One region of the Paenibacillus sp. GM2FR genome, then DNA from elsewhere that is predicted to be linked to it. Evidence: riboswitches for the same ligand, from Rfam matches in the RefSeq annotation. Region 1 holds a riboswitch; the other holds the start of a gene.

What was found. A riboswitch is a leader RNA that binds a small molecule or an ion and turns the genes downstream of it on or off. The one in region 1 is predicted to bind cyclic di-AMP.
Region 2: another riboswitch for cyclic di-AMP. It lies ahead of PAEVO_RS12580 (C40 family peptidase); the one in region 1 lies ahead of PAEVO_RS22900 (hypothetical protein).

The regions. Positions count from the first base shown of each region.
Region 1 is NZ_MKZM01000009.1:410,935-415,144, forward strand. It holds gene pruA (L-glutamate gamma-semialdehyde dehydrogenase) at 1-639, opposite strand, end outside; gene PAEVO_RS22895 (proline dehydrogenase family protein) at 843-1,763, shown strand; gene PAEVO_RS22900 (hypothetical protein) at 1,824-2,285, opposite strand; cyclic di-AMP (ydaO/yuaA leader) riboswitch at 2,419-2,592, opposite strand; cyclic di-AMP (ydaO/yuaA leader) riboswitch at 3,134-3,301, shown strand; gene PAEVO_RS22905 (hypothetical protein) at 3,432-3,842, shown strand; gene PAEVO_RS34930 (potassium-transporting ATPase subunit F) at 4,001-4,069, shown strand; gene kdpA (potassium-transporting ATPase subunit KdpA) at 4,100-4,210, shown strand, end outside.
Region 2 is NZ_MKZM01000008.1:2,831,417-2,835,626, reverse strand. It holds gene PAEVO_RS12595 (copper homeostasis protein CutC) at 1-210, shown strand, start outside; gene PAEVO_RS12590 (ROK family protein) at 246-1,199, shown strand; gene PAEVO_RS12585 (hypothetical protein) at 1,596-2,021, opposite strand; cyclic di-AMP (ydaO/yuaA leader) riboswitch at 2,385-2,515, shown strand; gene PAEVO_RS12580 (C40 family peptidase) at 2,519-2,995, shown strand; gene PAEVO_RS12575 (stalk domain-containing protein) at 3,222-4,210, opposite strand, start outside.

The sequences.
Region 1 (4,210 bases):
GATGACCGGCGTGGTGCTCGCTGGCTTCAGCACAACGGTGTTACCCGAGACGATGGCTGCTGTGGTCATGCCTGCCATAATCGCGAGCGGAAAATTCCACGGCGGAATGACGATGCCGACGCCAAGCGGGATGTAATAGAGATGATTCTCTTCCTCCTCGTGAACCGTCAACGGCTGGGGCGCGCTTAGACGCTGCATTTCGCGTGCATAGAATTCCATGAAATCGATCGCTTCGGCCGTATCCGCGTCCGCCTCGGCACGCGTTTTGCCGGCTTCCAGCGTCATCAGCGCGGAGAACTCGAGCTTGCGCCGCCGCATGATCGCAGCTGCCTTATACAGATATCGTGCCCGTTCGCTCGGCTCGGTGTGCTTCCACGTCTCAAAGGTACGCGCTGCCGTCTGAATAGCTTGTTCGGCAAGCTCGGTATCGGCTTGGGATACAATGCCGATGACCTGACGTTTCCGAGACGGATTGACCGATTGTGCGGTACGCTCCGTATAGATTTTGGTACCGCCGATAACCAAGGGATACGATTGGCCAAGCTCGGCTTCGACTCCGGATAACGCCGCATCGTATAACTTGTTGTTCCACTCGTTGTTGAAATCCATAAATGGTTCGTTCCGAAAAGGTACGCGCATGGGAGGCCCCTCCTTAACATGATATGAATCGAAGCTTAAGGTCTATGGTCCAGCTGCTGAATGCATCATGGTGGGGTGTTTAGGATCTTCTGGTGAGAAGCTCTATGTTAGATATGTATGTCTTCCTGCATGCCGTCATGATTTTTGCATATGAGTTAAGATAGAGTGCATTTTGGTTTACCTTTTGCAAAGGGGGCGCACGCATGGACGGAACCGAGCTTTACCGTAAAGTGATCCTGACGGTGTCCGGTAATAAATTCGTGAAGTGGTTGTCGATCAAGTACGGTCGGAAATTGGCGGGCAGATTCATAGCCGGCGATACCTTGGATGAGGCGCTGGATGAAATTGAGAGGCTGAACGAGAAGGGCATTCTCGTCACGCTCGATCATTTGGGGGAGGGTATCACGACGCTGGATGAAGCGGCCGGGTACCGGGAGGAGTATTTGAAGCTTGTGGAAGGGATTGCCAAGCGGGGAGTGAAATCGAACGTATCGCTGAAACCGACACAGATGGGGATGGCACTGGACCCCGAGATGGCTTACGAGAACATCAAGCTGGTGGCGAAAAAGGCGAAAGAGCACCGGAACTTCGTTCGTCTGGATATGGAGGATTCCCCGTACACCCAGGCCACGATTGACATGACACTGCGGCTCCATCAAGAGGGGCTGACCAATGTGGGGACTGTGATGCAGGCCTACTTGTTCCGTACGGAGGAGGACGTCAAGAATTTAATGCATGCCGGTGTTAATCTGCGGTTGGTGAAGGGGGCGTACAAAGAGCCTGGAACCATTGCCTTTCAGCAGAAGCGGGAGGTTATTGACAACTATAAGAAATTGATCAAAATGCATTTTGATCAGGGCGCCTACGTCGCGATTGCTTCGCACGATGACCACATCATCGACTGGGTGAAGGTGTTTGCCGAGCAGAGCCGCATAGACAAACAGGAATTTGAGTTTCAGATGCTGTACGGGCTGCGGATGAACGATCAGGCTGCGCTTGCGCAGGACGGCTACCGCATCCGGTGTTATATGCCTTACGGAACGATGTGGTACCCGTATTTCACCCGGCGGCTGGCAGAGAAGCCGGCTAACCTGATGATGGTGCTCAAAAATATGTTCAAGTGAGCGGGGGAAAACAACCAATTGCAATGGAAGCGAGGACGGTAGCTCTTTCTAGCTGTCGTCCTAGAAATAATACGCCTCCGAGCAGTTCATTAGGTAGGAACGCTCCAGCGGAAGGCTACCTAACCGCTTACGGGTGATGTGCTGTTGCAGATTGGCCTCCAGATCGGCGAGGGCCGATACGGCGAGTTGCATCCGTACAGATCCCCATTGCTGCTGCTTCTGGGCATAGCGAACGGCCTCCGTCACGGGCATGCCTCTCAGCCTTGTAAAGACGGATGCCCAGCGGACCAGATCCGCGAACTCTCCCGTGCTTGGCAGTGCATATTCGGCATACCCGGCCGCGTTTTCGCAGCTGATTTTAAACAAACCGCAGTTGCAGCCTTGATCGCTCGAGGGGATAAAGCGTTCAGCCGAGCTCTGGTCGAAACGGAACATCTCCATGTTGCGGATGGGCTCTTCACATATTACAGGCGATGCGGTTTCGATGACGGGTGCCAGTGCGGCCTCGATGAGTTTCGTCATGATCTACGCTCCTTTATAGGAATGTTATATGCACGGCAAAAAGGCCTGGTGAGCAGAGATACCCCGCTCTCCAGGCCTATTTATCGTTAGAGGCCCTACTCCAGTGGCCGCTTCCGCTTAAGGCTCGGGTGGTGTTCTCTCTCAAAACGCGCCTACGAGGTTAGCTGACGGATTCGGGCTTGAGAGCACCCTACCGCAGCGCCTGACCATCAGGCCTGCGGATTCACCCCGTTCACCAACAGAAGCCCCATTGGCGATTTTGGTTCCCCCGTCTCCCGATCTGTCGGGAGCTCAGCGTAAATGAATGTTTCGAATAGATGGATGAATCATACGCCGGAGGAATCTAAAAGTAAATGGCCATATGGGACGGATACATTCCGAAAATCGATAAAAACCGCAAAAGAAAACGTGTACATTGGGTCGTGTCATCTATTATCATGGCAAAATCTCGGTATCTCGATAGATTACGATAAATATAAGAAAACAAGAGAAATACATAGTATAGAGCAGTATTCTGGAGATAATGGACCGGAATTGGTCCGTTCCTGTTCGACATAACGCCACATGTGTTTTTGCTCACATTTACTTCCTGCAGGGCCAGACGTATGATACGAACTATGAATTGACGGACATCAGAGACAGGCAAATGGGCAGCCGATCCATGAAGGCCTACAGACAGTGTGAGAGCTCAGTTGGGCTCTTTTATGGATCGAATCTCGGGAGAAGGCACCATAGGCCTTCACTGAAATTGCAGGATGATGCGACTCTCACCGCTCGAACCTGATGCTGTGTTGTTTTGCTGGACCTGGATGTTTAGTCAATGGCTAATAGAATAACATGCTACTCGTTTTCAATTTTCGCTGAGTCCTTGAATGGAAAAGGAACGGGGGAACCAGTCGGGAGATGAATCTATCTCTCAGGGGTGAATCCCATGGACAAGATAACGGTCTATGGGTAGGGCGACTCTCACGCCCGAATCCGTCAGCTAACCTCGTAAGCGTATCGAGAGAGGCAACGATTGTCGTGGACTTGGGCCATGGTGTATTTCACCGTGTCCTATTAAGGAGCCTGCGGGAAGAGTTCTTCTCTTTCCACGGGCTTCTTTGTTGTTGCCTTCTCTTTCTGACCTTAGGAGGAGAAAAGAAGATGGAGAAACCGCAGGAATTCATCCTGGTATCCGCGCCGAACAAGGCCGGGGAGGAATTCGTCCGCCAGTTGATTCAAAAACATGTTTCGTTTGCGGCCATAGCCAACAACCGGGCTGAGCAGGAGAGGTTGCTGGATCTGGGCTGCAAACACATTATTCTGATTGATACAAGAGACGAGCAAACCTGGATCATTCCCGAGTTTTCCGTCAGCAAGGTGTTTCTGTTCGAAAGCAGCTTGAATTTGTGCTGTCGCTATTTACGGATTTGCCGGACTTGGACCGCAGAGTCGATTTATGTGATCACCCATTCCAGCAATCCGCGATTGATATACAAAGGGTTGGGTGCTGATGTGGTGCTTCATACGAACCATCGTCACGTGGCCTTTCTCATAGCGTCTATTGGCAGTTAAGCGTTTGGCTGATTTCACAACGAGTTTCGGGAGGTTGTATTCATGCAGGATTTAGTTATGTTGCTTATTTTGGGAGGAACCTACGGACTGCTCATGCTGTTTATGTCCTGGTGCGGGCGTGTGGTTTCGGAACCGGAGGCTGATCAGCCGTGATGATCATGTTGATATTCACGATTTTTATTTTTCTCTATTTGATTTATGCGCTGATTCACCCTGAAAAATTCTAGGGAAACGGCTGAAGGAGGAAGGCATTCGTCATGGGCATTTTACAAATTGCCATCGTTATACTCGTTCTGGTGCTGCTGGTCAAGCCGCTGGGAACTTATCTATACCAGGTGTTTCGCAATGAAAGCAATGGAACGGACAGA
Region 2 (4,210 bases), on a different contig from region 1:
AGAATTCGGGAGCTTGTAGAACAAACGGCAGGCAGTGAGCTGAAAATATTGGCTGGTAATGGCCTGAAGTGGGAAATCATACATGATTTTATCGACCAGACCGGTGTGAGCGAGGTGCATTTCGGCTCAGCCGTCCGGTACGGTCGATCAGGGCTGAAGCCCATTGATCCGGTTGAGCTGCGATCATTGGCTGACAGCTTACATCAATAGAAGTAGCAAACCTATCGGAAACAGGTGAACAAAAATTGCAAACCGTATGGAATAAACAGCAAGAATTTGTGGTTGGCGTTGACCTTGGGGGTACGAAGATCGCGGCAGCGCTCTTTGATTCCGAAGGACAGCTGCTGAACCGGGAGCAAATGGAGACAGCGGGTGCGCGTACGGCCGAAGAAGTGGTCGCGAGAATTACGAACATGATTCGCAGCGTGTCGGGCGGCCACCCGCTTCGAGGCGTAGGCATGGCTTCACCCGGAACGGTTAACAGCCGGGAGGGGATCGTCATTCATGGTACGAATCTGCCGGAATGGACCAATGTTCCTCTCAAAGCTTGGATGGAACGCGATCTGCATACGGAGGTTCAGGTGCTGAATGACGCCAATGCAGCTGCATGGGGAGAGTATGTAAGAGGTGCCGGAAGAGGGTCGACGAACATGATATACGTGACGCTAAGCACAGGCATCGGTTCAGGCATCGTGCTGGACGGGAAGCTGTTCCTGGGCAGCAGTTCTTTTGCAGGGGAGCTTGGGCATCATATCATTGATCCGAGCGGTCCGCAGTGTAATTGCGGCAGCCACGGCTGCTGGGAGGTATTTGCTTCAGGAACGGCCATCGGTTTGGCAGCATCCCAGCGGATGCTCACCCAGCCCAGCGTAATTTCTAAACTGGCCGCAGCCGAGGCCGGCGTCAACGCCAAGCATGTATTCGAGGCTAAACGTCTTCATGACCCCGTCGCTGTGGAGGTCATCGATCGTGCTATTTATTACATGGCGCTTGGTCTGGTTAACGTCATTCACAGTTTTAACCCCGATCGCATCGTGATTGGAGGGGGAGTAAGCAGAGCAGGCGAGCTTCTATTCCCGCAGCTGCGGGAAATGACAGATAAGCTGGTCATGCCATCCTATCTGGGTACGTACGAAATCGTCCCTGCAGGACTTCGGGACGATGTGGGTCTGGTTGGAGCTGCGGCCTTGTTCCAGTAGCCTATGTGTAAAGAGAACGTTACGGATAGGATAAAGAATGAAATAGAAGTTAGATTGAGAGCGTTTGGATCGGCAACCTAGTTTCATGTTAACCGAGCTTAAGCGAATTTGACAAAAGCCGCCCTTCAAGGGCGGCTTTCCAACTATTTATGGAGAGAGCGGGAAACGGAGCGATCATTTTTTTCGTTATAAGTCCGTAACATGTGACAAGTGATAGGCGTGAACCGTAAGCCGTCATCCGTTTTCACTGGAGGCGAGTTTTTGGTTTCCTGGTTAGGTTTGTTTGTATCCGACAAACAATAAGCGGTTGCTCGCACTTTCCCGCCCGCCGGCGGAAACCGCCGGCTCCAAACCCGCACGTGGAGTGACCTGCAGGCTTGGAGCCGGCGGCTGCCGCTACTCCATGTACTTCGATGCGTCAAACGTAATCATGGACGTATGATTGGCATGTTCAATCAGTGAAGAGAGCTTGGTTACTTCGCGTTCCTTCTTGCGCGCTTGCGCCTGATAGGCTTCCGGATCATATAAGGCGACGTTGAACAGCGTTACGGCACCGTCTCCGCTGCCACGGCTGCTCTGCCGCTCCAGCTTCTTGCGGGAGCCGAGATGAGCAAGCTGTCCGATATCGCTGCGTATCTGTTTGGCCAGCTCGATCGCTTCCATGATGGTCATGTCGGAGCCGTTCCAGCTAATGGTTTGCGTTGTATTGGAGATGGCCATCAGCAAATCCAGCTTTCTGTAATCCGCCGCGGCGGCTTCGATCTCTTCCGTAATGGCATCCACGCTGCGTGCAGGATATTCCCGCCGTTTCCCCTTTTTCAATGATCGTGCTGCTGTTATTCAAGCGTTCCGACATCAATTGATTCATGAGACGATTGATTGCTGCCCGGACAGCCAAAGCTTCAGCCATCGTAATTTGAATCATAAGTGATCGATCACCTCTTTAATTTCATTTCTGAATATGTAAACGTATAAATCTGTTAAAAGTTGCTAGATTACTAAAAAAAGCAGTTCGAACAGGAAAGCAGAGTTACATAATTGTCATGACTGTGTGAGATGGTTAACAAATGGACGCCCGAAATTAACCATCTTTACGACAGTTCCAAACATAAAACGATAGATTCTTAGGATATTATTGACAGCATCCTTGCTTGTATACTATATTAAGAGAAGGTTACAAAACGTTAATGAATTTTGCCGAATTTCGTTTGTGAAAACGGGGGAACCGTCTTGGGTGAATTACTCTTGTATATAGAGTATAGGGAACCTTCAACCGAACCTTTAGCTAACTCCGTAGGCATCGAAGGAGAGAACATATTTTGAAGAAGTTTGTCATCACTTTGCTAGGGTCTGCAATTATTTTTTCTTCTGGTGCCGTATCAGCATTTGCTGATCAACAACCGAATTTTCAGTATCAAGTGAAGCAATTGGTAGGAACTCCATACAAATGGGGCGGAACGACTACCAGCGGGTTTGATTGCTCCGGATTTATTCTGTACATGTTTAGAAATTTTGATATGGATCTTCCACGCACTTCCCAAAGCCAGGCTAAAGCCGGTGAACATGTGGATCGCGAAGATCTGCGGGTCGGAGATTTGGTATTCTTCAATACAAGTGGCAGCGGAATTTCCCATGCAGGCGTTTACATTGGTGATGGACAATTTGCGCATGCTTCCAGCAGCAAGGGAGTCAGAATCAGCAAGCTTAGCGATTCATATTACGAGCCGCGTTATGTCACGGCGCGTCGTGTGTTGAGTCAAGAAAACTATGCGAAGCTGGTAGGAAGCGCAAGCTAAATGGATTAATTGCAGTTTAGGATTCGATACATAACCAGAAAGCCTGACAAAGGGATGCCCTTGTCAGGCTTTCTTTTTTTAGATATCAGAAAGTATAAACTTCGAAAGCTTGTGACTTCCTGATATCGCAAGAAAAACATCTATTAACTGCGGTCTGTCATCTGTGAAAGTACGTCGATAGACGTTTTTCTTACGATAAGTCTATCATCCCACAGAGGTTGTTCGGTTACTCCTTAACGACAGAGGCATTCACAGCAGCTTCTATTCCATTATTATAGAGACGGAACAAGCCAAGGCGCCAGAAAGCAGCACCTTTCAGATCATAACGCTTGGCCAAGCCGAGCTTATCGTCAACGGAAGTGGCGGTTTCACTGCTTAAACTGATGCCGAGCAGGAGCTTCTGCTTCGGGACACCTGCTTGGAGTGCCAACTGGATCGCTTGGTCCACCAGACTGTTTGGTTCGGGAACCTGAGATTTGGTTCCGACCGGATTGTACTGATAAGCCATAACGATGAGATCATCAGCGATGGAAGCCAGCGTCTTGTAATCATAGCCTTTGTAGGCGCTATTCAATGGCGGGACCGCTAAGGACAGGGCAATGTCATTTGGCAATGCCACCTTCAATTGCTTGACGTAATCATTGAGCAGCTTCTGCTGCTTCACGGCATCCAATTTAAAACCGAGTCCTTCAAAATCAAGCACAACGCCGCCGAACCCGTTATCGGCAACCGCGGTTGTGATGCCTTCAATGGACTTTTCGCGCAGACTGCTGTCGCTCAGGACTTTGGTTAATTCTCCGTTTCCGTCCAGAGCATAAACCATAAGGTACGGTTTAATCTCCTGATCCGCCGCATCCGCAACAATCGATTGCGGGGTCACGTCGCCGGCCGCCCCTGGCAGACGATACTCGTCGCCTTGAAGCGTAAACTGGCCATCACGATCGATGCGGCTCCAGCCAAAAGCGACTGAATTCATGGATCCCACGAGATCCCGTTCTTGGAAAGATTGCAAAGCATAGAAGGCTCTCAAATGCATTTCGCGCTGGGGCGATACGAGAGAGACCGTGCGAGTCGCCTGATTCCAGCCGACGTCGACACCGAATTGGCTGCTGAAAGAGCTAAGCGGGATCAGCACGCGGCCTTCCCGTTGGACTGGAGGAGCTGCAAGCTTTACTTTTTTACCGTTGACGGTCGCCGTCGTGCTTCCCACCTGAA